Regions from separate parts of the Kitasatospora sp. NPDC058406 genome, predicted to be linked through region 1. Evidence: riboswitches for the same ligand, from Rfam matches in the RefSeq annotation. Region 1 holds a riboswitch; the other holds the start of a gene.

Region 1 (12,243 bases):
CGGCTCCTGGCTCGCGCAGACGTCCTGGGCCTTCCAGCAGCGGGTGCGGAACCGGCAGCCGCTGGGCGGGTTGATCGGGGACGGCACGTCGCCCTTGAGCAGGATCCGCTCACGCCCGGCCCGCTGCTTGCGGCGCGGGTCGGGCACCGGCACCGCGGACATCAGGGCGTTGGTGTAGGGGTGCATCGGGCGGCTGTAGAGCGAGTCCCGGTCGGCGATCTCGACGATCTTGCCGAGGTACATGACCGCGACCCGGTCGGAGACGTGCCGGACCACCGAGAGGTCGTGCGCGATGATCAGGTAGGTCAGGCCGAGTTCCTGCTGGAGGTCGTCCAGCAGGTTGACCACCTGCGCCTGGATGGAGACGTCCAGGGCGGAGACCGGTTCGTCCGCGACGATCATCTTGGGCCGCAGGGCGAGCGCCCGGGCGATGCCGATGCGCTGGCGCTGGCCGCCGGAGAACTCGTGCGGGTAGCGGTTGTAGTGCTCGGGGCTGAGTCCGCAGAGCTCCAGCAGGTCCTGGACGGCCTGCTTCACCCCGCCGGCCGGCTCGGCCTTCTGCAGCCGGAACGGCGCGCTGACGATGGTGCCGACGGTGTGCCGGGGGTTCAGCGAGGAGTACGGGTCCTGGAAGATCATCTGGATGTCACGGCGGAGCGGCCGCATCGCGCCGACGCCCAGGTGGGTGATGTCGGTGCCCTCGAACTCGATCGTCCCGCCGGTGGGTTCGTCGAGCCGGGTGACCAGCCGGCCCATCGTGGACTTGCCGCAGCCGGACTCGCCGACGACGCCCAGGGTCTCACCGGCGTTGACCGTGAAGTCGATGCCGTCGACCGCGCGGACGGCGCCGGTCTGGCGCCGCAGCAGGCCGCCGTGGATCGGGAAGTGCCGGGTCAGGCCGGCCACCCGGAGCAGCGGCTCCCGGTCGGGGGCGGGTGCGGGAGAAGGGATGGCCGCCGCCTGAGTGTCCGTCATCGGTTCTCTCCAGAGAGGTGGTACGGGGCGGGGCTCACAGTCGGGGCGCGATCTCTTCGGTGAAGATGCGGTGCCGGTCGGCGGTCGCGAGGTGGCAGGCGGCGTGGTGTCCGGCCGCGGCCTCGGTGAGCACCGGGACCTCGCCGGCCGAGCGCCCGCCGGTCAGCTCGGCGTACGGGCAGCGCGGGTGGAAGGCGCAGCCGGACGGCACGTTGATGAGGCTGGGCGGGGTGCCCCTGACCGGGACGAGCCGGTCCTGGAGCTCCCGGTCGAGGCGCGGCATCGAGCCCAACAGGCCCCAGGTGTAGGGGTGTTCGGGCGCGTCGAAGAGGGTCTCGGCCGGGCCGCGTTCGACGCACTTGCCGCCGTACATGACGAGGATGTCGTCGGCGAGCTCGGCGACCACCCCGAGGTCGTGGGTGATGATGATGACGGCGGAGCCGAACTCCTCCTGGAGGTCGCGGATGAGGTCCAGGATCTGCGCCTGGACGGTGACGTCCAGGGCGGTGGTGGGCTCGTCGGCGATCAGCAGCGAGGGGTCGTTGACCAGGGCCATGGCGATCATCGCGCGCTGGCGCATGCCGCCGGAGAACTGGTGCGGGTAGTCGTCGACCCGGCGGTCGGGCTGCGGGATGCCGACCCGGTCGAGCATCTCGACCGCGCGGGCCCGCGCCTGCCTCTTGGTGGCCCGCGGGTGGTGCACCCGGTAGGCCTCGACGATCTGCTGCCCGACCGTGTAGTACGGGTGCATCGCGGTGAGCGGGTCCTGGAAGATCATCGCCATCTGGCGGCCGCGCAGCTGGCGGACCCGGTCCGGGCCGGCCGCGACCAGTTCCTCGCCGTCCAGCCAGATCTCGCCGCCGATCCGGGCCCGCTTGGAGCGGTGCAGGCCCATGATGCCGAGCGAGGTGACGGACTTGCCGGAGCCGGACTCGCCGACGATGCCGAGGGTCCGCCCCTTGCTGAGGTCGAAGCTGACCCCGTCGACCGAGCGGACCAGGCCGTCGTCGGTGTCGAAGTGGATCCGCAGGTCCCGGACGGAGAGGAAGGCATCCCCCGTCGGGGCGGACCCGGTCGGGGCGGCCTCGGGTGCCGCGGTCTTCTGGAGCTCGGTCACGACAGCCTCACCCGGGGGTCGACAAGGGCGTACAGGAGGTCAACCACGAGGTTGCACAGGACGATGAAGAACGCGGCGAGCAGGGTGACGCCGAGGATCTTCGGCAGGTCGTTGTCCTTGATCGCGGAGACCGCGAAGAAGCCGACGCCCTGGAGCGAGAAGACCTGCTCGGTGATGAGCGCGCCACCGAGGAGCAGGCCGAGGTCCATGCCGAAGATGGTGACGACCGGGGTGAGCGCGGCCCGCAGGCCGTGCCGGACGACCACCTTCCGCTCGGCCAGGCCCTTGGCCCGGGCGGTGCGGATGTAGTCCTCGCTCATCGTCTCCAGCATGCCCGCGCGGGTGAGCCGGGCGTAGAGCGCGGAGTACAGGAAGGCGAGGGAGATCCACGGCAGGATCAGGTTGCGCGCCCACATCAGCGGGTCGTCGGTGAAGTTGGTGTACTGGAGGTTGTCCAGGATCGGCCACTCGTAGCTGAAGAGCGTGAGCAGCAGCGCACCGGTGAAGAAGACCGGCAGCGAGACGCCCGCCAGGGCGACGCCCATGGAGAGCCGGTCGAAGATCGACTTCGGCTTGAGCGCGGAGATCACGCCGGTGGTGACGCCGGAGACGAGCCAGATGACGGCGGCGCCGATGGCCAGGGAGATGGTGACCGGGATGCGCTTGGTGAGCTCCGGCCAGACCTCCAGGTGGTTCTTGAACGAGTAGCCGAAGCACGGCACGTGGCAGGTGGCGGGGTCAGGGCCGAAGTTGTACTCGGCACCGGCGACCAGCGCCTTCAGGAAGTTCCAGTACTGGGTGTACAGCGGCTGGTCGAACCCGAGGTTCTTCTTGACCGCCGCGATCGCCTCGGGGGACGGGTTCTTCCCGATGTACTGGGCGGCGAGCTGGTCGGTGGTCTCGCCGGCCAGACGCGGGAGCAGGAAGAAGATCGCGAAGGTGACCGCGCTGACCACCAGCAGCAGCACCGCGGCGGCCAGCGTCCTGCGGATGATGTAGGCAAACACAGTTGGGCGGCTCCGGCGGCCCGCCGCCGTCCGGGATCCTCCGGACGACGGCGGGCGCCGCTGCCTTCACCTGCCTTCAGGGATGCGGAGCCAGGCTCTTACTTGGTGGTGCCGATGTTCAGGTAGTCGTACTCACCCGAGAAGGCCGGCGTGGAGACGAGGTTGGTCGCGCTGTCCGGGCGGTACAGGAAGACCTTGAAGTAGGTCAGCGGGACGTAGACGGCCGCGTCCATGACCTTCTTGTCGATCTGGGCGTAGATCTTCTCGCGGGCCGCCTTGTCGGTGTTGACCGCGGCGTCGTCGATCAGCTTGTTGACCTCGGGGTCGTTCAGCTCGGCGAGGTTGCTGTTGCCGGAGGCCTTGATCGAGCGGCCGTCGACGATCTGCTGCAGGAAGCCGTAGCCGGTCGGCCAGTCGGAGCCCCACTGCATCATCATCAGGCCGACGTTCTTCTCCTTGTTGAACGCCGGGACACCGACGTGGTCGGAGAGGTACTTGCCCTGCGGGTACTGCTGGATCTCGGCGTTGATCCCGACCTTCTTCAGCGCGGCCTGGATCGAGGTCGCGGCGGCGATCTCCGGGCCGCGCTCGGTGCGCGCGGTGATGACGGTGTCGAAGCCGCCGGGCTTGCCGCAGGCCTTCAGGGCGTCCTTGGCCTTGGCCTCGTCGCCCTTGTTGTCCTTGGTCTGGTAGGTGTTGAAGTCTTCGTGACCCGGGATGTCCGGCGGCAGCACGGTGTTGGCGACCGCGCCGCGGATCGGGCCGCCGATCGCGGTCTGCACCGAGACCTTGTCGATGGCGTACTGGACGGCCTTGCGGCACTCGACGTTGTCGAACGGCGCGACCTTGGAGTTGATCGCGGTGTAGACCAGACGGCCGCCGTAGGCGTTGTCGGTGGAGGCCTTGAGCTTCGGGTCCTGGAGGATCTTCGCCTGGGTCTGCTGGTCGACGCCGGCGCCGACCAGGTCGACCTGGGCGTTCCCGGCGAGCAGGTCCTTGTCGATCGTGGACTGCTCGATGTTCATCTTGAGCACGATCTTGTCCGGCAGCTGCTTGCGGATCGGGTCGGTGCTCTTGTCCCAGTTGGTGTTCGGGACCAGGACCGCCTGCTTGCCGTCCTCGTAGCTCTCGAACTTGTAGGTGCCCGAGGAGATGACGTGCTTCACGTAGTTGGAGCCGGTGTCCTTGTCCTTCGGGACCGGCACCGTCTGCGGGGCGGAGACCAGGTAGTCGAAGTCCGCGAAGGCGTGCTTCAGGTGGAAGACGATGGTCTGGTCGTCCGGCGTCTCGATGGACTTGAGGTCGCCTTCCTTGTCCTTGTACGGACCCTGGTACGGCGTCTCGTTGTCGACCAGCATCTCCTTGAAGTACGTCGGGCCGTTGGAGTTGACCTCCGGCGCGTAGTTGGAGCGCAGCACCGCGTACTTGACGTCCTTGGACGTGATCGGCGTGCCGTCCTCGTACTTCAGGCCCGCGCGCAGCTTGTACGTCCAGGACAGGCCGTCCGCGCTGGCCTGGCCGAGCGACTCGGCCAGGTCCGGGACGAGCTTCTGGCCGTCCGGCTGGAAGGTGGTGAGCGGACGCCCGTACAGGCGGGAGAAGTTGTAGATGTACGCGTAGTACGTGTTGCCCGGGTCCAGCGAGTCCGGCGTGCCACGCATCTCGTACGTGACGGTGCCGCCCTTCTTGTCCGAGGCGTTGACGATGCCCTTGGTGGCCGCGTCGGCGCCGGAGGCACCGCCGGCCGCGGAGCTACCGGTGGCGGTGGACTTGGCGTCGTCGCTCTTGGAGCTCGACGAACAGCCGGTGACGACCAGGACCGCGGCGGCAGCTGCGGCGGTCAGTGCGACGGTACGGGACCTGCGCATGGGTGGGATCAACCCCTTGAGGAAGTGGTGGCCGAACGGAGGGTCCTGACGCTGGGTCAGTTGCTCTTGGGATCGAGGGCGTCACGGAGCCCGTCGCCGAGCAGGTTGAAGGCGAGCACCGTCAGGAAGATCGCCATACCGGGGACCACCATGTACTGGGGGTCCACCTGGTAGTACTGGATCGCGTCGTTGAGCATCCCGCCCCAGGAGGCCTGGGGTGCCTGGATGCCGACGCCGAGGAAGCTGAGGCCCGCCTCGAAGAGGATGTTGGTCGGGATCAGCAGGGTCGAGTAGACCAGGATCGGACCGACCAGGTTCGGCAGGAGCTCCTTGAACAGGATGAACGGACCCCGCGCGCCGAGGCTGCGGGCCGCGTAGACGAACTCGCGCTCGCGCAGCGAGAGGGTCTGGCCGCGCACGATCCGGCCCATGTAGGGCCAGTTGAAGAAGCCGATCACGAAGATCAGCACGGCGATGTGCAGCGGGAGGCCGTGCAGGCCGAACGCGCCGCCCTGGAGCGAGGCGGAGATCGCGATGGCGAAGAGCAGCAGCGGGAAGGCGAGGAAGACGTCCATCACCCGGCTGATCAGGGTGTCCACCCACCCGCCGTAGTAGCCGGCCATCACGCCGAGCACGGTGCCGATGGTGTTGGACAGGAGGGTCGCGCCGAAGGCGACCAGCAGGGAGACCCAGGAGCCCTCGATGACGCGGGAGAGCAGGTCACGGCCCTGCAGGGGGTCGACACCGAGCGGGTGGTCCCAGCTCATCCCGCCCCAGTCGCCCAGCGGCAGGCCGCCGAGGTTGGCGTCCAGCAGGTCCTGGTTGAGCGCGTCGGGGTCGAGGCCGAAGACCGATTCGATCGGCTTGGCCAGCACGGCGAGCAGGATCAGCAGGATCACGACGACGCCGCCTGCGACGGCGGCCTTGTCCCGCTTGAAGCGGGTCCAGGCGATCCGGCCGAGCGAGCGGCCCTCGATCTTGTTGGCCGGGCTCGCGGCGGCTGCTGCCTCCGGAGCGTTGCCGGCGGTCTTGACGGGTGCGGTCATGGTCAGTTCGGTCCCCTCGCCGACGGTGGCCGGCCCACGGGTGCCGGACGCCGGGATCGGCGGTACGGCTGGTGCGGACGTGCGGGCATGCGGAGTGCGGTGTTCCCAGCGGTACGGCGTGCTCAGTACTGCTGCCACGCGGCATGGGCATCACGTGGATATTGCGGTCCGTCAGCGCGTTCGCCTTTGTGAGGCGCCAACCACGCGCGGCGGCTGTTGCAGAACTCTCTGCCATCCGAACTGGCTTGCGCCAGCCCTGACAACCGACAGATGCCCAACTGTGATCTGCGCCCATGCACCTCCCTGATCCCCGGTATATCCCTCTTCACACAGCTGTAACAGCCATGTCAAGATGATGGCCACCGACTTCGGGAAGTTCGTCCGGAAAACGTCGGAACCGGCCTGACTTGTCGTCAGACCGGTTCCGGAAAAGGAACGTTGCTATTGCGTTTGGCGGCTCAGCGCCCGGGGTAGCCGGGCCACGGCTGCTGGGGCGGCGGCTGCTGCCCCGGCCAGCCCGGCGCGGGCGGGTGCGTGCCGTAGCCGTAGCCGGGCCCCTGCTGCGAGGCGTAGGGCGGCGGCGGCACCGGCGGGTACGGCCCCTGCGGGCGGCCCGTCCCGGCCGCCTCCCGGTCGTAGAACGGGCGCGCGTTGGCCCGCATCCAGAGCGCCACCGGGTCGAACTCGTCCGCCATCGCCACCGTCGAGACGGCCAGGCCCTCCGGCGCGACCGCGATCGCCCGCTGCATCAGCGCTCGCACGGCCTCCACCGTGGGCGGCGAACTCTCGTACAGCTCAAGGCCGATGGCCAGGTACGGCTCGCCCACCGTCGGGCGCACCCAGGCCCGGCGCAGCGCCCGCACCGCCCGCACCTCGACCGCCTGGCGCTCCAGCAGCGCGAAGAACTGCTGCGCCGGCACCTGCGGCTCGCTCAGCTTCAACGGACCGGCCGGCAGCCGGTCCAGCCCCGCCGCGACCCGGCGCAGGTCCGCCCAGGGCACCCCGACACCGCCACCCGGCGCGTGCGGGTTCAGCCAGAGCCCCCAGCGGGTCCGGAACAGCGAGGCGGCGATCTCCCGGCCGGAGATCACCTCGTGCGCCCGGGCCCAGCCGGACGCCGTCAACTGCTCGGGCGAGGTCACGGCCGGCGCGTAGCCGTGGCCGCTGATCTCCATGTTCCCGTACTGGGCGTCCGCGCTGCCCGGCGTACCGTGCCAGAGGAGCATCCAGACCTGCCCCTCGGCCAGCGCGTGCAGCAGCGTCTCGTACGCCTCGTAGCGCTCCGGCGCCACCTCGCGCAGGGCGCGCTCCAGCGCGCCCTGATCCGGACGTCCGGTGGGTGCCTGGCCCCAGGGCCCCGGTGCACCGCCCGCTACCGCTCCCGCACTCATGCGCCCACCTCGCTGCGCCTCTTCGTTCCTCGTCTGCCACCGGCGGCCCCGCGGCCGCCAGGACGCACCCTATGGGGCGCCGCCGACCACCGCCACGCCGACGTGCCAGGGTGCGCACCGCTCCCCCGCCCGACCGCGGCCGGGGGCCGGATCAACCCCGTACGTAGAAAGGGGCGACCCGGTTCAGCATCCAGTCGACCACCGGGTCGTCCGCGAGGTCGAGCAGTACGAGGTGGACGCCGCCGGGCAGCGGCGCGGTTCCCAGCGCGCGCCCCAGCGCCTCGTTGACCGCCCCCGGGTCGGCCGGGGCCGACGGATCGAGCTGGACGCCCACGAACATCACGGTGGGCTCGCCCTCCACACTGGCCAGTGCCCGCCGCGCGGTCAACACCCCCGGCAGGGCGAACAGCTCGTTCCGGCAGGCGGCCAGGAACGGCTCCGGGTCCTCGCCCGGCACCGGCTCGCGCAGCGCCACCCGGCCGCCGGACGGCGCGTCCCCGGCCTCCCAGCGGTCCTCGCGCGGCCCGCGGCGCAGTTCGGCCACGCCCTCCGGCGGCACCGGGATGCCCACCGCCGCCTCCGGGTTGACCGCGACCCCCACGCCCAGCGGCAGGCCCCGGGCGAACTCCCACATCGGCGCGACCGCGAAGGCCATCCCCGGCGCCTGCTGGACGAACACCTCCTGCGAGGAGAACACCGGCACGTACGGGTCGCCGGCCAGCTCGACGACCGGGAGGTCCAGCGACTGCCCCTGCGGGTCGCCGCCGGCCGGCAGCGGGATCCACACCTGGCTGCGGGCCAGCACCTCGATCACCCGGGGGGTCGCCCCCGGATCACCGAGCGCGGCGGTGAGCACCTGCTCCAGCTCGTTGGCCGGCCATCCGCCGCCCGGCGGCACCGGCTCCTGGCCGCCCCACCCCTGCTGCTGCTCCACCGGGTTCCCCATGCGCCGCTGTACCGCCCTCCGCTCGCCGACGCCCGCAGCCTAGCGGGCACCGCCCCGGCCCTGCTCCGGAGCGCCCCGGCGCCGGGCTCCCCGGTGGCCGGATCCCCCGGCCCGGCCCCTCCCCCTCTCCCCTCATCCGGGCGGACGTGCCATGATGTCCGCGTCTCGGGTGTATTCCCACCGAGGCCCCTAACTCCATACCGGCCGCTCGAACCCGCGCGGGAGAGTCCGGAGTGCCCCGTCTGGTGGCACAGCCGGCGCCGAAGGAGCAAGTCCTCCCCGGAATCTCTCAGGCACCCCTACCGCACGGGTTAGGCACATCTGGAAAGCGGCGCACGGCCCTGCCGTACGCCCACCCACGGTGCAAGCCGCCATGCTGTTCCCGTAGGACAGCGCGCGGTGAAGCTCTCAGGTTCGACGACAGATGGGGAGGCCCAGCCGCCGCATGCCCGCGCGCAGGGTCGGTCCCGAGCAGGGCCGGCTCCGGCGCGTGCACCCCTGAGTGCCCCGACCGAGGAGTTCCTGGCCATGTCGTCCCTCCGCCTGACCGCGCTCGACGCGCTGCACCGCGCCCTCGGCGCGACCATGACCGACTTCGCCGGCTGGGACATGCCGCTGCGCTACGGGAGCGAGCGCGAGGAGCACCTCGCCGTCCGCACCAGGGCCGGCCTCTTCGACCTCTCCCACATGGGCGAGATCACCGTCACCGGCCCGCAGGCCGGCGAGATGCTGGACCACGCGCTGGTCGGCTTCGTCTCCGCGCTCGGCGTGCTGCGCGCCCGCTACACCATGATCTGTGCCGAGGACGGCGGCATCCTGGACGACCTGATCGTCTACCGCCTGCGCGAGGACGCGTTCCTGGTCGTCGCCAACGCCTCCAACGCCCAGCTGGTGCTGGACGAGCTGATCGCCCGCGCCAAGGGCTTCGACGCCGTCGTCACCGACGACCGCGACACCTACGCGCTGATCGCCGTGCAGGGCCCGGAGGCCACCGGCATCCTGGCCGACACCACCGACGCCGACCTGCCCGGCCTGAAGTACTACGCGATCCTCCCGGCCCAGGTGGCCGGCCGCGACGTGCTGCTCGCCCGCACGGGCTACACCGGTGAGGACGGCTTCGAGATCTTCTGCCACCCGGGCGACGCCGAGCAGATCTGGCAGTCGCTGACCGCGGCCGGCGCCGACCGCGGCCTGGTCCCGTGCGGTCTCTCCTGCCGCGACACGCTGCGCCTGGAGGCCGGCATGCCGCTGTACGGCCACGAGCTGTCCACCGAGCTGACCCCGTTCGACGCCGGCCTGGGCCGGGTCGTCCGCTTCGACAAGACCACCAACGAGGGCGCGTTCATCGGCCGCAAGGCGCTGGAGAAGGCCGCCGCCGCGGCCGAGGCCAACCCGCCGCGGGTGCTGGTCGGCCTGGTCTCCGAGGGCAAGCGCGTCCCGCGCGCCGAGTACAGCGTGGTCTCCGCCGACGGCGAGCCGATCGGCCGGATCACCTCCGGCGCCCCCTCCCCCACCCTGGGCAAGCCGATCGCGATCGCCTACGTGGACGCGGCGCACGCCGCCCCCGGCACCACCGTCGCGGTGGACGTGCGCGGCAAGCACGAGCCCGTCCAGGTCGTGGCGCTGCCGTTCTACAAGCGCGCCCGCTGACCCCTTCCCCTTCCCGAGGCATGCCCGCCCACCGGGCCGCTTCGTCGTACCCGCTTCCCATCCTGGAGAATGACGTCATGAGCAACCCCCAGCACCTGCAGTACACCAAGGAGCACGAGTGGCTGACCGTCGCCGAGGACGGCGTCTCCACGGTCGGCATCACCAAGCACGCGGCCGACGCCCTCGGTGACATCGTCTACGTGCAGCTGCCCGAGGTCGGCGACACCGTGACCGCCGGTGAGACCTGCGGTGAGCTGGAGTCCACCAAGTCGGTGAGCGACCTCTACTCGCCGGTGACCGGCGAGATCACCGAGGTCAACCAGGCCGTCCTGGACGACAACGCCCTGGTGAACGGCGAGCCCTTCGACGGCGGCTGGCTGTTCAAGGTGCGCGTCGAGTCCACCGACGAGCTGCTGAGCGCGGACGAGTACACCGCGCTCACCAACCCCTCGGCCTGAGCCACCCGTGGGGGGGGGCCGCAGCGCGGCGGCCCGCCCCGCGCCCACCGGCTTCGCCCTCCCGTCGCCCGTCGCCGCCCCCGCGGGGGCGCCGCGCGCGGCTCTCCTTCTCTCCTCCCGGGAAGACCCCACCATGACGGTTCTGAACCAGTCCCTGCACGCCCTCGACCCGGAGATCGCCGCCGCGGTCGACGCCGAGCTGCACCGCCAGCAGACCACCCTGGAGATGATCGCCTCCGAGAACTTCGCCCCGGTGGCGGTCATGGAGGCCCAGGGTTCGGTCCTGACCAACAAGTACGCCGAGGGCTACCCCGGCCGCCGCTACTACGGTGGCTGCGAGCACGTCGACGTGGTCGAGCAGATCGCGATCGACCGGATCAAGGCCCTGTTCGGCGCCGAGCACGCCAACGTCCAGCCGCACTCCGGCGCGCAGGCCAACGCCGCCGCGATGTTCGCGCTGATCCAGCCGGGCGACACCATCCTGGGTCTGTCCCTGGCCCACGGCGGTCACCTGACCCACGGCATGAAGATCAACTTCTCCGGCAAGCTCTACAACGTGGCCGCCTACCACGTCGACGACAAGACCGGCCGGGTCGACATGGCCGAGGTCGAGCGCCTCGCCAAGGAGCACCAGCCGAAGCTGATCATCGCCGGCTGGTCCGCCTACCCGCGCCAGCTCGACTTCGCCGCGTTCCGCCGGGTCGCCGACGAGGTCGGCGCGCTGCTCATGGTCGACATGGCGCACTTCGCCGGCCTGGTCGCCGCCGGTCTGCACCCCAACCCGGTGCCGTACGCGGACGTGGTCACCACCACCACCCACAAGACCCTGGGCGGCCCGCGCGGCGGCGTCATCCTCTCCAAGGCCGAGTGGGCCAAGAAGATCAACTCCGCGGTCTTCCCCGGCCAGCAGGGCGGCCCGCTGGAGCACGTCATCGCCGGCAAGGCCGTCGCCTTCAAGGTCGCCGCCTCGGAGGAGTTCAAGGAGCGCCAGCAGCGCACCCTCGACGGCGCCAGGATCCTCGCCGAGCGCCTGCTCCGGGACGACGTCGCCGAGGCCGGTGCGTCCGTGCTCTCCGGCGGCACCGAGGTCCACCTCGTCCTGGTCGACCTGCGCAACAGCCAGCTCGACGGCCAGCAGGCCGAGGACCGTCTGCACGAGGTCGGCATCACCGTCAACCGCAACGCCGTCCCGAACGACCCGCGCCCGCCGATGGTGACCTCCGGCCTGCGGATCGGCACCCCGGCTCTCGCCACCCGCGGCTTCCAGGCCGAGGACTTCCGCGAGGTCGCCGACATCATCGCCGAGGCCCTGAAGCCGGCCTACGACGAGACCGTCGCCGCCTCGCTGAAGGCCCGCGTCACCGCGCTGGCCGACAAGTACCCGCTCTACCCGAACCTGTAGTTCGGGTGCAGGTGACCGGCCTCACCCCGCCGGTCCACCAGGGATTCCGGGGCACCGCGCACACTGGAGAGTGCGCGCGGTGCCCCGTCCCGTGTCAGCACCCGCCCGCCTGCTCATCCCACGAGACCAGACAAGGACGTCCCTCCGTGGCCATCAGCGTCTTCGACCTCTTCTCCATCGGCATCGGCCCGTCCAGCTCCCACACCGTCGGCCCGATGCGCGCCGCCCGGATGTTCGCCCGCCGCCTGAAGTCGGAGGGCCTGCTGACCGAGGTGGCGGCCGTCCGCGCCGAGCTGTACGGGTCGCTCGGCGCGACCGGTCACGGCCACGGCACCCCGAAGGCCGTCCTGCTCGGCCTGGAGAACAACTCCCCCCGCACCGTC
Region 2 (5,915 bases), on a different contig from region 1:
ATGGTGTCGCCGGTGAGGATGGCGGCCATGACGGCGGTGCCGATCGCGCCGCCGACGGTGCGCAGCACGGCGTTCATGCCGTTGGCGATGCCGCTCTGCTCGACCGGGACGGCGCCGTTGATGTAGGCCGGCATCGCCGAGAACGCGAGGCCGATACCGAGGCCGAAGATCGCCGAGGAGAGGTAGATGTCCGCCTCGTGGCTGTGCCGGACGGCCAGGTAGGCCATCGCGACGGCGCCGAGGACACCGCCGAGGACCAGCGGCAGGCGCGGCCCGCGGCGGGCGATCAGCACGGCGCCGAGCGGGGCGGCGACCATCGAGCCGAGGGCGGACGGCAGCAGCATCACACCGGCGTGCAGCACGGTGGCGGTGAAGCCGTAGTGCGCGAGCTTCTCCGGGGTCTGGGCGAAGTTGCTGATCACCATGAACGAGCCGTACATGCCGAAGCCGATCAGCAGGCCGGCCAGGTTGGTGAAGGCGACGGCCGGGCGGGACATCATCGTCATGTCGACCAGCGGGTGCTTGACCTTGACCTCGATGACTCCCCAGATCAGGGCGACCACGGCGGCGACGGCGAACAGGCCGAGCGTCCGGGTCGAGGTCCAGCCCCAGGTGTTGCCCTGGCTGACCGCGACCAGCAGGGCGGAGAGCCAGCCGGCCAGGGTGATCGCACCGAGCGGGTCGGCGCCGCCCTCCTTGTCCGTGACCGGGTCGGTGGGCACCCGGACGGCGACCAGGGCGATCGCGAGCAGGCCGAAGAAGAGGCCCATCCAGAAGATGGACTTGTAGCTCCAGTGCTCCAGGAGCAGACCGGTGGCGACCAGGCCGAGGCCGCTGCCGACACCCATCGAGGCGCTGATGGCGGCGACGCCGCCGGTCACCTTCTGCTTGGGGAGCTCGTCGCGGACGATGCTGATCGCCAGCGGGAGCACGCCACCGCCGGCGCCCTGAAGGACGCGGGCGAGGACCAGCCAGGTGAAGGAGTGGGTGGTGACGGCGAGCGCGGAGCCCGCGGCCAGACCGGCCAGCGAGATCAGCAGCATCGGCTTGCGGCCGCGCAGGTCGCCGAAGCGGCCGAGGAGGGGGGTGAGCACGGCGGCGGAGAGCAGGTTGGCCGTCATCAGCCAGGTGATGCTGGAACCGGAGACGTTCAGTTCCTTGGCGAGCGAGGGCAGGATCGGGACGACCGCGGTCTGCACCACGCTGAACGACAGCATCGCCAGGATGAGGGCCGGCAGGACCCGGGCGCTGCTCTGCTTCTCGGCCGCGACGGTGGGCTGTGGTGCCTCACTCACGGTTGCTTCCTCCCGTACATAGTGAATGAACTGAAGTAACCATGCAGGGAGATACTTCAGAGTGTCAAATATCCATGGGTTAAGCCTTGGCAAAGTCGAAGGGTTCGCGCCGTGGAACGCCGCAGGGCCCCGGCCGGATCGGCCGGGGCCCAGCGGGCTCGGGTGTCAGACCAGGGGCCTGAGCGGGAGTGGGCGGGCCGGCTCGTCGGGGGCGGGGGAGGCGGGCCCGGGCGACGGGGCGGAGGCGGAGACCGGGGGGTTCGAGGCCGTCCCGGTGGTGTCGTGGACCTCGACGTGCTCGCGCCGCAGCTCGTCGCGGATCACCTCCTCGGCGGTGTACCGCTCCACCACCAGACGGACCCGCTCGATCGGCGCGAGGTACTTGCGGACCACCGGGCGCTCCTCGCGCAGGGTGACCTCCTCCACCGCCTCGGCGATGTCCTTCTCGCTGAGCGCGGCCCGCTCGGCCTCGCCGACCGGCATCCGCTCGACCCGGACCCGTTCGCGGACCACCGGGACCCGGCGCTCGACCGGCTCGCTGGTCACGTACTTGCGCAGCTTGGCCGTGCCCACGACGTGCCACTCGGTCGTGACGTCCAGCCGCTCCTCGCGGCAGGTGATCTCCACCGGGCCGCCGGGCGTGGACGCGACCGCACCGTCGGCGGAGCGCGAGGTGCCGGTGGCGGACGGCGTGGCCTGCGAGGGCGAGGGCTGCGAGGCCGCCGGCGGGGTGCCGTTGGCCGGGGCGGGCTGCGCGGACTGCGGGCGCGGCTCGGCGGCCGGGGCGGTCGCCGCGGTGGAAGCCGGCGGCGCCGCGGCGGGCGTGGGGGTGGCGAGGGTCCGCACGTTGGCCTCCGTGACGGGGTCGGCCGGCTTGCCGGAACCGGCTGCCGGAGTGGTGGTGGCCGCGGCGGCGGCCGTGTGGAAGGTGAGCGACTTGGCCGGGGCGGCGGCGGACGGCGTGGCCGGCCGGCTCCGCGCGGCCGCTGCGGCCGCGGCTGCGGCGCCCGCCGTTCCGGCGACGCCCGCGAGGGGCGTGCCGTTCGAGGCGGTGGTGCCGGGGGTGCCGTTCGACGAGGGCGTGTCCGCAGGGGTGCCGTTCGACGCCGTCGTGCCGAAGTCGAGGTCGGCCGGCTCGGAACCCGAGCCGGGGCCGTCGCCCGCCGACGGCTGCCCGTCCAGCGTCGTGTCCAGTCCGTAGTAGCGGTAGAGCTGGAGCTCCTGCGCCGGGGACAGGTGCTGGCCCACGCCGAAGTCGGGCGACTCCTTCACCAGCGACTTGTCGTACGGCACCCGCAGCTCGTCGCCGGAGAACTCGCTCGTGGTCAGGGGGACGAAGGCGTCCCGGCCGAAGATGCCGGTCCGGACGGCGGCCCACTCGGGCCGGCCGGTCGCGTCGTCCAGGTACACCTCGTCGACGGTGCCGATCTTGTCTCCGTTGCGGTCGACCGCCTTGTGGCCGATGAGGTCCCGGGGGTCGATATCGGTCTGCACTCTTTCCTCCAGTGCGCTCGTCCTGCGGCTCCCGCAGGACGGCGGCCGGCCCGCCCGTCCTGTCCGCCACTTCACACCAAAAGCCATGAACCGGACGTCCGCGACCGGGACGGGGCCGGACGGGCCGGGCCGTCGTCCGTCCGGGTCACGGCCCAACGGGCCGAGTGACCTGACGCACCCGTGATCGGGCGGCCTCCCGCTGGTACCCTGGGCGCGACCGCCGAGCCCGCTCGGGAGAGTCCCCGACAGTCGAAACCGCTGGTCGGGGCGCCGAAGGAGCAACTCCTCCCCGGAATCTCTCAGGCATCCGTACCGTGTGGGCTAGGTCACTCTGGAAAGCAGGGCAGGACCGTCGGCGAGGGAGCCGTCGGACCCCACCCTCACCGACGGTGCAAGCCGGCGGGGCGCCCACCGTGCCCCCGCGCGGGTGAAGCTCTCAGGTCCCGATGACAGAGGGGGAGGCCTGTCGGGTTCGTCCGCCCAGGCCGCTCCGCTGTTCTCCGCAGCGGCGAAGCCGTCCGGCGTGCGCACCCCCGCCGGTCCGTGACCAGGAGGCCTCGACCACCATGAACGCCCAGCCGAACTCGGGACGCCCCACCACCCCCGCGACCCTCACCGAGCTCGAACAGGCCAGCCCCTTCGAGAACCGCCACATCGGCCCCGACGCCGCAGCGCAGGAGAAGATGCTGGCCCAGGTCGGGTACGGCTCGCTGGACGAGCTGGCCACGGCCGCCGTCCCCGAGGCGATCCGCTCCATCACCGCGCTCGACCTGCCCGCAGGCCGCAGCGAGGCGCAGGTCCTCGCCGAGCTGCGCGAACTGGCCGACCGCAACCAGGTGCTCCAGCCGATGATCGGCCTGGGCTACTACGGCACCTTCACGCCGCCGGTGATCCTGCGCAACGTGCTGGAGAACCCGGCCTGGTACACCGCCTACACCCCGTACCAGCCGGAGATCTCGCAGGGCCGGCTGGAGGCGCTGCTCAACTTCCAGACCATCGTCTCCGACCTGACCGGCCTGCCCACCTCCGGTTCCTCCCTGCTGGACGAGGGCACCGCGGCCGCCGAGGCGATGGCGCTCGCCCGCCGCGTCACCAAGGTCAAGGGCGGTGTCTTCCTGGTCGACGCCGAGACGCTTCCGCAGACCACCGCGGTCATCAACACCCGTGCCGTGCCGACCGGCGTCGAGGTCGTCGTCGCCGACCTGTCCGAGGGCATCCCGGCCGAGATCGCGGAGCGCGGCGTCTTCGGCGTGCTGCTCCAGTACCCCGGCGCCACCGGTGTCGTCCGCGACCTCACCCCCCTGATCGAGCAGGCCCACGGCCTCGGCGCGATCGTCGCCGTCGCCGCCGACCTGCTGGCGCTCACCCTGCTCAAGTCCCCGGGCGCGCTCGGCGCCGACATCGCCTGCGGCACCTCGCAGCGGTTCGGCGTGCCGATGGGCTTCGGCGGCCCGCACGCCGGCTACCTCTCGGTGCGTGCCGAGTACGCCCGCTCGCTGCCCGGCCGCCTGGTCGGCGTCTCCGTCGACGTCGACGGCAACCGCGCCTACCGCCTGGCGCTGCAGACCCGTGAGCAGCACATCCGCCGCGAGAAGGCCACCAGCAACATCTGCACCGCCCAGGTGCTGCTCGCCGTCATGGCCTCGATGTACGCGGTCTACCACGGTCCGGACGGTCTGGCCGACATCGCCCGCCGCACCCACCGCTACGCCGCCGCGCTGGCCGAGGGCCTGACGGCAGGCGGCGTCGAGCTGCTGCACGGCGAGTTCTTCGACACCGTCACCGCCGTCGTCCCCGGCCGTGCCGCGGAGATCGCCGCCGCCGCCCGCGCGAACGGCGTCAACGTCTACCAGGACGGCGAGGACCGGATCTCGGCCTCCACCGACGAGACCACCACCCGCGAGCACCTGGCGGCGGTCTGGGCCGCGTTCGGCGTCGAGGGCGTCGAGGTGGCGGAGGGCGCCGACGCGCTGCCCGCCGCCCTGCTGCGCGAGGACGAGTACCTGACCCACCCGGTCTTCCACAGCCACCGCTCGGAGACCGCCATGCTGCGCTACCTGCGCCGCCTGTCGGACCGTGACTACGCGCTGGACCGGGGCATGATCCCGCTGGGCTCCTGCACCATGAAGCTCAACGCGACCACCGAGATGGAGCCGGTGACCTGGCCGGAGTTCGGCCAGCTGCACCCGTTCGCGCCGGTCGACCAGGCCGCGGGCTTCCTCACCCTGATCCGCCAGCTGGAGCAGCAGCTGGTCGAGGTGACCGGCTACGACGCCGTCTCCATCCAGCCGAACGCCGGCTCCCAGGGCGAGCTGGCCGGCCTGCTGGCCGTCCGCGCCTACCACCACGCCAACGGCGACACCCAGCGTGACGTCTGCCTGATCCCGTCCTCCGCGCACGGCACCAACGCCGCCTCCGCGGTGATGGCCGGCATGCGGGTGGTCGTCGTCAAGACCCTGGTCGACGGCGACGTGGACGTGGCCGACCTCAAGGCCAAGATCGAGCAGCACCGCGACAGCCTCGCCGTGCTGATGGTCACCTACCCGTCGACCCACGGCGTGTACGAGACCGAGATCACCGACATCTGCGCGGCCGTGCACGACGCCGGTGGCCAGGTGTACGTCGACGGGGCCAACCTGAACGCCCTGGTCGGCCTGGCCAAGCCGGGCAAGTTCGGCGCGGACGTCTCGCACCTGAACCTGCACAAGACCTTCTGCATCCCGCACGGCGGCGGCGGCCCGGGCGTCGGCCCGGTGGCGGTCCGCGCGCACCTCGCGCCGTACCTGCCGAACCACCCGCTCCAGGAGGAGGCCGGCCCGGCCACCGGTGTCGGCCCGATCTCGGCGGCGCCGTGGGGCTCGGCGGCGATCCTGCCGATCTCCTGGGCGTACGTCCGGCTGATGGGCGGCGAGGGCCTCAAGCGCGCCACCCAGGTCGCGGTGCTGAACGCCAACTACATCGCCAAGCGGCTGGCCCCGCACTTCCCGGTGCTCTACACCGGCCCCGGCGGTCTGGTGGCGCACGAGTGCATCATCGACCTGCGCCCGCTCACCAAGGAGACCGGCGTGACGGTGGACGACATCGCCAAGCGCCTGATCGACTACGGCTTCCACGCGCCGACCATGT

Evidence for each region. Region 1 has a riboswitch for glycine ahead of gcvT (glycine cleavage system aminomethyltransferase GcvT). Riboswitches for the same ligand answer to the same signal wherever they lie in the genome.
Region 2: it holds a riboswitch for glycine, as region 1 does, so the genes downstream of both, gcvP (aminomethyl-transferring glycine dehydrogenase) here and gcvT (glycine cleavage system aminomethyltransferase GcvT) in region 1, are expected to answer to the same signal.

Annotation. Positions count from the first base shown of each region.
Region 1 is NZ_JBHXKE010000032.1:40,776-53,018, forward strand. It holds gene ACFWOG_RS09380 (dipeptide ABC transporter ATP-binding protein) at 1-975, opposite strand, end outside; gene ACFWOG_RS09385 (ABC transporter ATP-binding protein) at 1,010-2,092, opposite strand; gene ACFWOG_RS09390 (ABC transporter permease) at 2,089-3,099, opposite strand; gene ACFWOG_RS09395 (ABC transporter substrate-binding protein) at 3,198-4,967, opposite strand; gene ACFWOG_RS09400 (ABC transporter permease) at 5,024-6,013, opposite strand; gene ACFWOG_RS09405 (enhanced serine sensitivity protein SseB C-terminal domain-containing protein) at 6,472-7,404, opposite strand; gene ACFWOG_RS09410 (enhanced serine sensitivity protein SseB) at 7,556-8,350, opposite strand; glycine riboswitch at 8,560-8,665, shown strand; gene gcvT (glycine cleavage system aminomethyltransferase GcvT) at 8,879-10,000, shown strand; gene gcvH (glycine cleavage system protein GcvH) at 10,078-10,458, shown strand; gene glyA (serine hydroxymethyltransferase) at 10,592-11,860, shown strand; gene ACFWOG_RS09430 (L-serine ammonia-lyase) at 12,007-12,243, shown strand, end outside.
Region 2 is NZ_JBHXKE010000364.1:376-6,290, forward strand. It holds gene ACFWOG_RS38520 (MFS transporter) at 1-1,295, opposite strand, end outside; gene ACFWOG_RS38525 (DUF2382 domain-containing protein) at 1,461-2,789, opposite strand; glycine riboswitch at 3,011-3,114, shown strand; gene gcvP (aminomethyl-transferring glycine dehydrogenase) at 3,356-5,915, shown strand, end outside.